4 regions of the Pseudoalteromonas sp. 2CM36K genome follow, and region 3 is predicted to be linked to each of the others. Evidence: predicted binding sites of a transcription regulator. Region 3 holds the regulator's gene; each other region holds the start of a gene.
The links. Region 3 encodes LexA, which represses DNA repair genes until DNA is damaged. Its sites were predicted from a motif close to TACTGTATNNNNATACAGTA; they were not measured.
Positions count from the first base shown of each region.

Region 1 (3,212 bases), on a different contig from region 3:
GTTTGATAAACGCCGCACATTATTTGTAGATGACAGCTTACCGGTATTAAATGCCGCACGAGAATACGGCATTGAGCATTTACTTGCGGTTGCTAACCCTAATAGCCAGCAACCGCATAATGTAATAGCCGATTACTTAAGCGTCACCGATTACCGTAAGCTTATTTAGGGTAACGCGCTACTAGGCCTTGATATACCTGTTTTGCAAAATCTACATGCTCAGTATCAAGGCTTTTAACTACTTCAACTAAGTGTTCGTTATCTTCTTTGCCATGCCACACTTTAATGTAGCTACCCTCTTTGTAACCATGATCCTGACGGAAGAAGTTCAGCGTATTTTTACCCACATAGCCACGATATAAATCATCAATATCCATACCGATTTGTGCCATACAACCGGCAAAAGCAGCCGCATTAAAGGTTTTATTGGCAACCGCACTGGCCGCTAATAGCTCAAGGGTTTGTTTGAAGTCATCACCTTGTTGTGGGGCGCTCATTTGAGTTTGTAGCTGCGTAGCGATTTGCTCGTAGCTGGTCTTACCGTCGATACGTAGCGATAAACCAAAATGAAAAATATCAACCAGCTCTAAAATTACTTGTTCAGTATCTGGCGTTTGTTTTTTCCACCATTTCCAACCGTAATGATCCAGCATTTCTGCACATTCAACCCAAATAGCTCTATACCACTCAAAGCCTTGACTAAACCATTGCTCATGTACTTTGGTATTCATGGCATTTTGCATTTCTAGCATAACAACTAGTTTGTTTAAATTCGCAGACATACTGGTTCCACTGTTGGATTTATAATTAGGGTAATAATACAGATAATATAACTTAACGACCAGCCGAAAACTCATGCCATGAGTTGATCAGGTCAACAAAGTCTTCAAAACCACAACCACTGCTTAAATCATTCTCTTCCAGCATGAGTTCATCATCTTGGTAGGCTAATATATCTTCGTTATCTTGATGCAACGCATGCGCTTCGAATAATGCTTCATCTTTAGAAAGAATTAGGTCAATTTCGTGGCCTTTAAGTGTTAACGGTTCAAAGCTTGAACTCACCGAGCTAATAAGTGCTTGTACCATCGCGACTTTTTCTTTGCCAATTTCTTCGTTTAACCAGCGGCCAATTAGGGCATGTTCGCTGCTTATTTTAATTCTTAACCCACTAATAGGGTCGCGAATAAATTGGTATTCCATAACTTTATTCCAGTACTGTCAATGCAACAGATTATAACCTAATCAGCTATGAATAATGAAAGCCAGATACAAAAATAGCGCCATAAGGCGCTATTTAGTATCATCAATATAGCTAACCGCCTGAGCGATAGCGTGCAGCATCAATAATTGCCCATAAATGGAACACGGCACCGATTACGGCTGGAACAACTAAAAACCATAGCGCATAACCGCCAAAAACCAGAATTGCAAAAACAAGTGCCGCTAAAATACGGCCCTGCACCAACTGCCCTAAACCGGGGAAGAAAATATTACATAATGCTGCGATTACGTTACCGCCAGAACCTTGTTGAGACATACTCACCTCTGTAGTTTAATTAATTTTGTATTTGTACTTATTATTTATACTTACACACTTTATGCCAATTTATTAAAGCTTACAAATCATGTAGTTAAATTATTACGAATTTATCAGTTTAGTATTTTTTGCCAAAAATAGGTCAAATTAGCAATTTTAAATAGGTATTTTAATTACTTGCTCAGTTTATACTGTTAACTATTCAACAACTTAAATACGTATTTTATAAATAGCTGTTTATAAAAACAGTATTTTATTTAGCCTAACAAAAACACCTGTTATACTGCCCCCATTATTGATTGAAAAGGCGTAACGATGGACGTTTCTGAATTACTCGATGGCTTAAATGACAAACAACGCGATGCCGTTGCAGCCCCACTACAAAACATGCTGGTATTAGCAGGTGCTGGTTCGGGTAAAACACGTGTTTTAGTTCATCGTATAGCGTGGTTAATGCAGGTTGAGCAAGCTTCTGCTTATAGTATTTTTGCGGTTACCTTTACTAATAAAGCCGCTAAAGAAATGCGCACGCGAGTAGAAGAAACCTTAAAAGCACCAGTCGGTGGTATGTGGATTGGTACATTCCATGGTTTATCACATCGTATTTTGCGCGCTCATCACCGTGAAGCAAACCTACCAGAAGCCTTTCAAATTTTAGATTCTGATGATCAGCTAAGAATGATCAAGCGCCTATTAAAATCAATGAATATTGATGACAAAAAATGGCCTGCTAAACAGTTTGGTTGGTATATAAGCGCTAAAAAAGATGAAGCTCTGCGCCCTAAAGATATTCAGGCATACGATATTAACGAGCAAATGATGCTGCGTGTTTACGCGGCCTATCAAGAAGCTTGTGATAGAGCGGGCCTAGTTGATTTTGCAGAAATATTACTACGTAGCTATGAGGTTCTTAAAAATAACCCAACCTTGCTGCGTCATTATCAGCAGCGCTTTGCGCACATGCTTGTAGACGAGTTTCAAGATACCAACACCATTCAATATACGTGGTTAAAACTACTTGCGGGCGATACCAGCAGTATCATGATTGTAGGCGATGATGACCAAAGTATTTATGGTTGGCGCGGCGCAAAAATAGAAAACATTAAACGCTTTTTAACTGATTTTGACGCAGAGACGATTCGCCTTGAGCAAAACTATCGCTCGACTGCCACTATTCTTAAAGCCTCAAACGCGTTAATTCAAAATAACTCCGAGCGAATGGGTAAAAGTTTATGGACCGACGGTAACGACGGTGAACCTATCTCTATTTATGCTGCTTTTAATGAGCTAGATGAAGCGCGCTTTGTGAGTAGCAAATTACGTAGCTGGCTTAATGCTGGTAACGCACTACAAGATGCGGCTATTTTATATCGTAGTAATGCGCAATCACGGGTACTTGAAGAAGCGATGCTACAAGAAGGTTTAAAATACCGAATTTATGGCGGTATGCGATTCTTCGAACGCCAAGAAATTAAAGATGCTCTTTCATACTTACGCTTAGTGGGTAACCGCCAAGATGATGCGGCATTTGAGCGTGTTATTAATACGCCCGCCCGCGGCATTGGCGATAAAACATTAAGCCATATACGTGACTGCGCTCGCGCTGAATCTTTGCCGCTTTGGTATGCTGCTAAAGCCATTGTAGAGCAACAGCATTTATCGGGTCGCGCTT
Region 1 is NZ_JALNTK010000013.1:106,859-110,070, forward strand. Features, by position in the region: gene yrfG (GMP/IMP nucleotidase) at 1-169, shown strand, start outside; gene MTN97_RS09880 (dUTP diphosphatase) at 162-782, opposite strand; gene MTN97_RS09885 (YacL family protein) at 835-1,203, opposite strand; gene MTN97_RS09890 (hypothetical protein) at 1,316-1,540, opposite strand; gene uvrD (DNA helicase II) at 1,856-3,212, shown strand, end outside.
Region 1: a site for LexA is predicted at 1,772-1,791, ahead of uvrD (DNA helicase II). Genes of this name have one in related genera too.

Region 2 (3,212 bases), on a different contig from region 3:
ACACCTAACTCAACATCGCCACGGTAAAGCTCATCAACTTCTATAATACAGCGTGTACTGGCTAACATTTCACTAAGCCGTGAGCGTGTTTGCTTGTTAAATTTTCGCATTAAAAAGTCATCCGCAAAGTACAATAACTCATCGGTGAGCGGATTTTCTATAATTTTCTCAAGTTGCGCCTTTACCCATTCTTTATTGCCTAAACGGTATTGCTCTCTTATTTGAATTTCTAGTGCGTGCGCATCGTCTTCGCAGGCATTAAGTACATCAAACGCTAATACAGGGTTAGTTGTTTTTAGTTGCTTATAAAGTATGACCAATAACTTATTCTTTAGCTCTCGAGCTATAACTCCTACTGCTAATTCATTTATTAACTGTTTTGCTAGCGTCTCATTTTCATTGTCATCTTTCGCGTTTTTAACAGCTAACCGAAAACGGTTTAACACATAGTTAGATTGCGCTTCCTCAATTGAGTCAAAGCGAGACAAACTTTCATTATGCCCTTGCCTAACAGGAGTTACCCCTAAATCTCTTAGTACAAACCGGTTTTGATGATTAACATCACCGGCACTGAGCCTGCCAAGATACAAAAATTCAAAATACTCGTAATACTCTTCTCTATTATTGATCACGTACTGATTATACAAATGCGAAAGACGCTCTGGCTTAGATTCAAAAAATGAAATAGCGACTTCAACTAAACAACTTTTAGCCGCACTTTTTTTAAATAATGGTGGCAGCTCTTGTTGAGCTAACAACTCAATTAAGGCCGGCTTTGTTAAATGACTAAGCAGTTGCTTAGCGTCTGCTTGTGAGGGTTCACAGACTAACCCAGCTGTTTTTAAATTAAAAAGTGCCTGATAAGGCGAAATAATCTCTTCATAGTTTAATGACTGAGCTTGCACTAAATAAGGTTTACGAGAATAGATACGTGCTAGCATGCATTGGCTTTGCTCGTCGAGTGTGTTTATTTTATTAATAAATGTAATGTGCTTTTGCTCAAGTAAATGCATACATTTATCACTCACAAAGCCTATTAGCTCTTTAAAATGTGCCAAATAATATTTTGCTGGTAACTCTTTTCTCATAAAAACCGCCTGCACTGTATATAAAAACAGTATCTAGCATCTCATTATTTTTATCAACCCAATAAAAATTTTTTATGCATACGTATTACTATTGAAATATCTTTTTTAGCGTGATTACTCTGTGCTAAGGTTGCCCGCAAATTATTAGTGGTACTTTAACTTCATTACACATAATAAAAATTAGGATTGAACAACATGACAACACAGCATGCAGCTAAAGGTGAGCAAAGCGCACAGACAAAGTGCTCACTTTTATACGTTATTTTTATATCGGCTGTTGCCGCCATTGGTGGCTTTTTATTTGGTTTTGATTCAGGCGTTATAAATGGCACCGTATCGGCATTAGGTAATACATTTAACTCAAGCAGTGTAGCAACAGGGTTTAATGTTGCCTCTGTTTTACTTGGTTGTGCGCTGGGTGCTTTAGCTGCTGGCCCATTAGCTGACAAATTTGGCCGTCGCGCTATTATGATTGTCACTGCACTTATATTTGCTATCAGTGCATTTGGCTCTGGCATTGCTGATAGCTCAGCTGAGTTTATTTTTTACCGCTTATTTGGTGGATTAGGTATAGGTGCGGCATCTGTTTTAGCGCCGGCTTATATTGCAGAAGTAGCACCTGCCAGCTTACGCGGCCGTTTAGCAACACTGCAGCAGCTTGCTATTGTGCTGGGTCTGTTTGCTGCCTTTTTAAGTAACTACCTAATTGCTAATGCCGCAGGCGGTGCCGAGGGTATTTTACTGTTAGACTTAGCTGCATGGCGCTGGATGTTTTGGGCTGAACTGGTTCCTGCAGGCTTATTTTTAATTGGGGTCTTGTTTATCCCTGAGTCACCGCGCTACTTAGTTGCACAAGGCAAGCTTAAACACGCTAAAACTGTATTTAATAAAATTTCAGACGATGATGCTGATGCGCAAATCAATGACGTAAAGCAGTCTCTGCAAAGCGATAAAAAACCAAGTATTCGCGATTTATTTATCGATGGCAGTAAAAAGGTACACCCTATTGTTTGGGTGGGTGTGGCCTTGTCAGTGTTTCAACAATTTGTTGGTATTAACGTGGTATTTTATTACGGTTCAGAGCTTTGGCAAGCCGCTGGTTTTGACGAATCACAATCACTGTTTATAAACGTGCTTGCGGGTACCACTAATATTTTATCGACCTTTATTGCCATTGCTTTAGTTGATAAAGTGGGACGTAAGCCACTATTATTGGTAGGTAGTATAGGTATGTTTATTAGTTTAAGTGCACTTACCTACACCTTTGGCAGTGCAGGCCTTGATGAAGCGGGCAAGTTAGCACTTAGCGAAAATATGGGTACCTTTGCTTTAATAATGGCTAACCTGTTTGTGGTATTTTTTGGTTTAAGCTGGGGCCCAATTGTGTGGGTACTGCTTGGCGAAATGTTTAATAACCGCATCCGTGGTGCAGCGCTTGCAGTTGCTGCCAGTGCGCAGTGGATAGCTAACTTTGCTATTACTATGACCTTCCCGATTATGCTAGGTAGTATTGGTTTAGCAGGCGCCTATGGCTTTTACACTCTCTCGGCGTTTATTAGTGTGTTCTTTGTGGTTAAATACATTAAAGAGACACGCGGTATGAAATTAGAGTCAATGTAAATTACTTGGCTGGAGTAAAATAGCGCTTAAAAATGCTATTTTACTCCAACGTATTTATCTCTCCTTTGTAAGCCCTTTTATTTGCTTGTTCCTCATCCACAAACAATATGCTTTTTAGTATATATAATCTTTTAAAGTTCTTTTTTAGAATATAAAAAGTTAGCTATTGTTCGCCAACTTTCTCTACTTAGTCTCAATTTAAATGAAAAAACAGTTACTCTCGGGCCTTATTTTCACCTCTGCGTTAAGCACATTTAATGTATTTGCAACGAATGGCTATTTTACTCATGGCTACGGTATGACTCACAAAGGCATGGCAGGTGCTGGTGTAGCGTTATCAGAAGAGTTAATGTCGGGTGCAAATAACCCGGCTACTTTTTCAGCTAATGGCACGCAAATGTCGGTAGGCATAGAATTATTTGCTCCTGAGCGTAACTACACCGCTGCAAAGGTCGATGAATACTTTACCAATGCACTGTATTTGGACGCAACAACCAAAAAAAG
Region 2 is NZ_JALNTK010000003.1:14,322-17,533, forward strand. Features, by position in the region: gene MTN97_RS02145 (exonuclease domain-containing protein) at 1-1,088, opposite strand, end outside; gene MTN97_RS02150 (sugar porter family MFS transporter) at 1,284-2,708, shown strand; gene MTN97_RS17840 (OmpP1/FadL family transporter) at 2,911-3,212, shown strand, end outside.
Region 2: a site for LexA is predicted at 1,101-1,120, ahead of MTN97_RS02145 (exonuclease domain-containing protein). Genes of this name have one in related genera too.

Region 3 (3,212 bases):
GCTAACGCTAAAAACGCGTTAATGCAGTGATTCCTGCGTTGTTGATTTGGTATAACGGTAAAACTGCGTTAAAGTTTGCAATGAGATTAATAGAGGGTAAAAACGAGATAATGTCGGAAATTCAATTTTTAAATGTAGATCTAGAGCTTGAGTCAAAGCAAGATATTAGCGTATTAGTTGCTGATTTAAAAAAGGTCGCAACTATTTTACATTATGATAAAGACGAATACCGTCAACTTGCTCGCATTGAGGTTGCAGGTGAAATAACCACGCCAGATAAAGCGATTAATCACTTGTGCGAGTTAATCGAGTCGTGTTCACGCAATGCATTAAAGCAATGGTTGAGTTGTTCACGCAGAACATTCGATATGGGTTTTGAGTCTGGCACTTCGCCAAAATGCTTTAACCAAGCTTTACATGCAGATACCTTGTTACGTATATCTGCAATTGGTGCAGGCGTGGAAATTACTATTTACCCTCTCGAAAAGTAATTTAACCTCAACCTTGGTTAACAGATTTACTAGCCTTTTCGCTCTACTACGGCTGCGGTCATACGTGATACGCAGCAAAGCTCATTGCGGCTATTGGTTATTTTAATATCCCAAACCGAGCTGCGTTTGCCGATATGATAAGCTCTCGCTGTGGCCGTTAATGTGCCATTGCGTGATGCCTTTAAATGACTTGCACTGATCTCTTGGCCAACACAATAAAACCGATTGAAATCAACCACAAAATTAGCGGCATAACTTGCTACTGTTTCAGCAAGTACCACATTTGCACCACCATGAACGATACCCATAGGGTTATGATGCTCTGGAATTGCCGGCATAGTTGCCACTAAGTAGTCATCACCAATTTCACTGATCTCTATTCCCATGGTTTTCATGAGTGTCCCTTGGCCTGTAATACCTTGATCTAATTGCTTACAAAACTCTAATGTAATCGGTTGATGCCAAATACTCATGCTAGCTCCTTGGATAAGTAATCGAGAATTAAAATTTATTAATATGATAATGCGTTGCTAATAATTACATTTATTACCCTGCTTTTAAAGTAGGTTATTGTTTGATGATAACAGAATATAAGGCATTAATTTATATTTGCGATTTTTAAATAACTGTATATACTCACAGTTAATTGTACTGTATGGAAAACCAGTTGTATGCGACCATTAACGAAACGCCAAGCGCAAATACTCGAACTCATTAAAGTGTTTATTAAAGACACTGGTATGCCTCCTACACGTGCCGAAATTGCACAAACACTGGGTTTTAAAAGTGCAAATGCTGCAGAAGAACACTTAAAAGCATTGGCCAAAAAAGGTGTTATTAAAATGAAGCCAGGCGCGAGTCGCGGAATTCAGCTTGTTGAAGAAGAGGAGCCAGAGCAGTTAGGCTTACCTTTAATTGGCAGGGTGGCTGCCGGTGAGCCAATATTGGCGCAACAGCATGTAGAAAGCCACTGTAAAATTGACCCTTTAATGTTTAAACCTGCGGCCGATTTTTTATTGCGTGTTAACGGTATGAGTATGAAAGATATTGGTATTATGGATGGTGATTTACTTGCTGTGCATAAAACCCAAGTTGCCGAAAATGGACAAGTTATTGTTGCCCGTGTTGACGACGATGTAACCGTGAAGCGTTTAGAAAAAGCGGGCAGAAAAGTACTCTTACATGCTGAAAATGATGAGTTTTCAGCTATTGAGGTCGATTTAGAAAATGAGTCGTTCAATATTGAAGGCTTAGCGGTAGGTGTTATTCGTAACGCTGACTGGATGTAGTATTAAAGCATAATTTAGCGCTTAATGGTGATTAGGCGCTGGGTTTGTTAGCAGCACAATGTCTAACTTATCAAATGTATGACTATATGATGTTAAGTGCTCCCCCTATCATAAATAAAATCACTAAATACTTTATAAATAAACAAATTTACTCTGCTTTTTTAAGTTAACAATTTTTTTATATTTCTATCCTGTAATTTCAATACACCCCCTACTAAACCTGACTCTTAGATTAATTGCCTGACTGGTTGCTATTTTTTAACTGCGCATTTTAAAAAATTCACCTTGTCTATTTTTCATACTCACCTTGCTTATTGTTTATTTTTTAACTAGTTATTAAAGAGCTGGAATAAAAATAACTCACAGCTTAGTCGTTTTGAGAACACACATTTACTAAATCCAGCACCCTTATAAAAAATAAAAATAACGAATAGGCGTTTAAGCCGTATGCCTCTTCGCTTTGCGTCAGCAATAGCATCAAAGGAGCCGTCACATGGGTAAGCTGAGTTCTTCCTTGTGGCTTATATTGTTTGTTTTTTCGCAGAATGTGCTTGCTAATAGCCAATATAATATGCGTAAAGGCGTAACCGATATAAGTAATAATGTATACCAACTGCACATGACTATTTTTTTAATATGTTGTGTGATTGGGGTGATCGTGTTTGCCATTATGTTTTGGGCACTCATTCATCATCGCAAATCTAAAGGGGCTGTCCCTGCCCAATTCCATGAAAGCACCAAAGTAGAAATACTGTGGACTGCGATCCCTTTTGTCATATTAATTGTTATGGCCATTCCTGCGACTAAAACCTTAATTGCCATGGAGGATGCCAGCAAAGCTGATCTCACCATTAAAATTACAGGCTCACAGTGGAAGTGGCATTACGAGTATATGGGGGAGGACGTTGAGTTTTATTCCATGCTAGCTACCCCTCAAAATGAAATAACCAATCTTGCTGATAAAAACCCGAACTATTTACTCGAGGTCGATAAACCGCTGGTACTACCAATTAATCAAAAAGTACGTTTTTTAATGACTTCAGATGATGTTATTCACTCATGGTGGGTGCCTGACTTTGCCGTTAAAAAAGATGCAAACCCTGGGTTTATTAACGAAACATGGACTAATATTAATGAGGTCGGTACTTACCGTGGGCAGTGTGCAGAGCTTTGCGGTAAAGATCATGGTTTTATGCCTGTTGTAGTAGAAGCTAAAACAGAAGAAGACTTTAAAACGTGGTTAGCAGAGGCTAAACAAGCCAAACAAAAAGCAGCTGAGGCAGACGCTGCGTTATTAGACCAAGTTGTACCAAAAGAAGAGCTGATGGCGCTTGGTGAGCAGGTTTATATGGCGAGCTGCGCGGCGTGCCATCAACCAACTGGCTTAGGCTTACCAGGTGTTTTTCCGGCTCTTAAAGGCAGCCCAATAGTC
Region 3 is NZ_JALNTK010000017.1:29,962-33,173, forward strand. Features, by position in the region: gene MTN97_RS11655 (hypothetical protein) at 111-491, shown strand; gene MTN97_RS11660 (PaaI family thioesterase) at 521-964, opposite strand; gene lexA (transcriptional repressor LexA) at 1,163-1,780, shown strand; gene coxB (cytochrome c oxidase subunit II) at 2,274-3,212, shown strand, end outside.

Region 4 (3,212 bases), on a different contig from region 3:
GTTCACGTTGCTGAAATTAACAATCACATCAGTGAAATTGAAAAGCAAGGTTTAACTTCTTTTTACTTAGAGATTTTAGCAAGACCTGCACAGCGTCAAGATTTCGATGAAGATGATGGCGAGTAAAACGCTAATTTGCGTTTAGTGTAGTTTTTGAAAATGGGCCTTGTGGCCCATTTTTTGTAGCTGTTATTTATACACTATGACACTTTTTATACTTTTTATTACTGCCGCAAGGGCACGTATCATTACGTTTTACTTTAATATCGGCAACCGGTGTAATCTCACCATCAAGGTATCGCCATTGTCCATCTTCTTTAATAAACCTTGAATTTTCTGCCAACTCGCAATATAAATCTTGATAAAAGTAGTGAGCTTTAAATGTAACAAACCCTGTTTCATCATTATAACCAGAGTCTAATATGGTTAAGTTTATAAAACGGCAACTATTTGCAAAATCTTTAATTTCTGAAATTGAGTTTTCAGCTTGTTTTTCTTTTGCATAACTTTCACGAACAAAAACCGCGTTTTTAACAGCATAAGCACTGTAGCGTGCACGCATAAGTTGCTCTGGTGTGTGTGGCTGTTTGGTTTTTAAATGAAAAGGCTCGCAGCAATCAGCATAAGGTTGCTGACTGCCACAAAAACATAATAGGGCGTTAGGAGTCATGATAAATGTACTGTGTATTAAAACGCTAGTTTATCAAGCTTATTGCGTAAGTGAAATCTCAGAATGAGCGCTTTTTTTGCTAAAGCAATACAACTTAGTGCGCGTATGGCTCAAGTTTAATGATAACTGCGACAGTTGTTGGTTATTTATTATGTCAGTCCAGGTGATCACCGCGGCAAAATTTCCATTGTGAAGTGCAGAACTTAAAACATACTCTAAATTAACTAAATGTTTTTGACGAATAACCAGTAATTTACTGGTATCAATTGAGCATGAATCAAGTAGCGCTTTGCTCGGTACGTTATCTGGTGCTATTAACAGTGTCCATGCGTTTAGGCTGTTGTATTGGTGTAATACTTTTAATAACTCAAACGTTGCTGAAATTTCATCTTCAATTTGTACAACGTTAACACAATCTGATTGGTCATCTTGTTGATAGCTTTTAACTGTTCTTACGGTAATTGGCTGTAACATAATCTTCTCACTCACTGGGTTTTTATACAGTACATTCATACAGTAGTTTATACAGTTGTTTGGTGCAAGTGTTTTTTTGCTATTTTTTTGTACAGTTATTCATCTTAAAACGCGACAGTTACTATAAATATATAAATAATCTATATACAACAATGGTTTAATTTTTATTGAAAGTTAATGCCCACAGAATTAATTTTAAGGCTGGGAACAAATAAATACAGATGAACAGGGGGTATACAGTAGTTTAAATTAATTAAGCGTGCTTGTTTTGGCTATAAATGCTTAATTAATTTACAGATGAAATGAGTTGCTGGGCAGTGAAATTATTTTTCGCTACTAGGAGGAATCAAATGTGAGAATTGTAACTGGTGAATTTGTTCATACAGGCTGGCTGCGTAGCATTGAGCATCTTTAAGTCGTTTGGTACTAATATGTTTTCGTATATCGCTCATTGCTTCTATGGCAGGTTCATAGCCTTGACTACCGGCTAAGCTAAGCCACGCAGCACCATGAAATACACTTTGCGGCACACCTTGTCCTTTTATAAAAAACAGCCCTAAATAAAACTGCGCGCGATAATTTCCTGCCATTGCTGCCAAACGCATCCATTTTGCGGCTAAGGCGCCTTGTTCATTTTTAAGGTAATAAAGGGCTTTATTTAATGTGTCTTGATCGGTGTTTTTAGAGTTCGCAGGGAGATTTGCATCGCTTGGTTGCGTTACAAAAGAAAGAATGTTGTCTAATTGTTGCTCTAAGTCTTGGCCACTGGGTGTCGTTTTGATCATGCTACTTCGTTTGTTATTTTAATCACTTAGCTAGTTTAGTATATAGCAAGGTAAAATGTCCTGTAAAAAGTTATTTTTATGCTAAAATCTCGCCACTTTTTACAACCATAAGTTTATTATGCTCGAAGCCTTATTCAAAATCCGTGCAAATGATTCTTCGGTTCGCCGTGAATGTATTGCCGGTATGACTACATTTATTACGATGGTTTATATCGTATTCGTTAACCCAGCTATGCTTGCTGAAGCGGGTATGGACCAAGGTGCTGCCTTTGTTGCCACCTGTATTGCAGCTGCAATAGGGTGTTTTATTATGGGTTTGTGGGCCAATTACCCACTGGCATTGGCACCGGGTATGGGATTAAATGCATTTTTTACCTATGGTGTTGTATTAGGTATGGGTTATAGCTGGCAAGCTGCGTTGGGTGCGGTATTTATGTCAGGGTGTATATTTTTAATTCTAAGCTTATTTAAGGTGCGAGAGTGGATTATTAATGCAATCCCTCTGGTGCTCAAGCAAGCAATAGCAACGGGTATTGGCGCATTTTTAGCTCTCATCGCACTTAAAAGCGCCGGTATTATTGTATCAAGTCCTGCAACACTGGTGCAGTTGGGTGATATTACCTCGCCTGGTCCTTTATTGGCTATTTTCAGCTTTTTTGTTATTGCTGCACTGCTTTATCGCGATTTTAAAAGTGGCGTACTGATCAGTATTTTACTAGTCACCGCGATTGCTGTGTCTATGGGGTTAGTGGAGTATCATGGTGTTATTGCAATGCCACCTTCTATCATGCCGACCTTTATGCAACTGGACTTTAGTGCCGCGTTTGAACTGTCGATGTTGAGTGTTATTTTTGCGTTTTTATTCGTTGATTTGTTTGATACCTCAGGCACGTTAGTTGCGGTAACTCAGAAAGCTGGTTTAGCAGATAAAAACGGTAATATGCCGCGTTTAGGTCGTGCATTAAGCGCCGACAGCACAGCTACCATTGCAGGTGCAATGCTCGGTACTTCAACAACCACGTCATACATTGAGTCTGTTGCAGGTGTATCTGTTGGTGGTCGAACTGGTTTGACCGCTGTGGTTGTGGGTTGCTGCTTTTTACTGATGATGTTTTTTGCGCCTTTAGCTCAAATGGTTCCTGCATACGCAACCGCGGGAGCTATTTTATATGTATCTGTATTGATGCTACAAAACTTAAAGTTTGTAAATTGGGACGACATGACTGATGCAATTCCGGTGAGTGTTGTATTATTAATGACACCGCTGACTTTCTCAATTGCAC
Region 4 is NZ_JALNTK010000004.1:184,217-187,428, reverse strand. Features, by position in the region: gene MTN97_RS04045 (DUF6172 family protein) at 1-126, shown strand, start outside; gene MTN97_RS04040 (YchJ family protein) at 194-670, opposite strand; gene MTN97_RS04035 (SulA-like leucine-rich domain-containing protein) at 710-1,144, opposite strand; gene MTN97_RS04030 (sel1 repeat family protein) at 1,468-1,929, opposite strand; gene MTN97_RS04025 (NCS2 family permease) at 2,048-3,212, shown strand, end outside.
Region 4: a site for LexA is predicted at 1,170-1,189, ahead of MTN97_RS04035 (SulA-like leucine-rich domain-containing protein). Genes of this name have one in related genera too.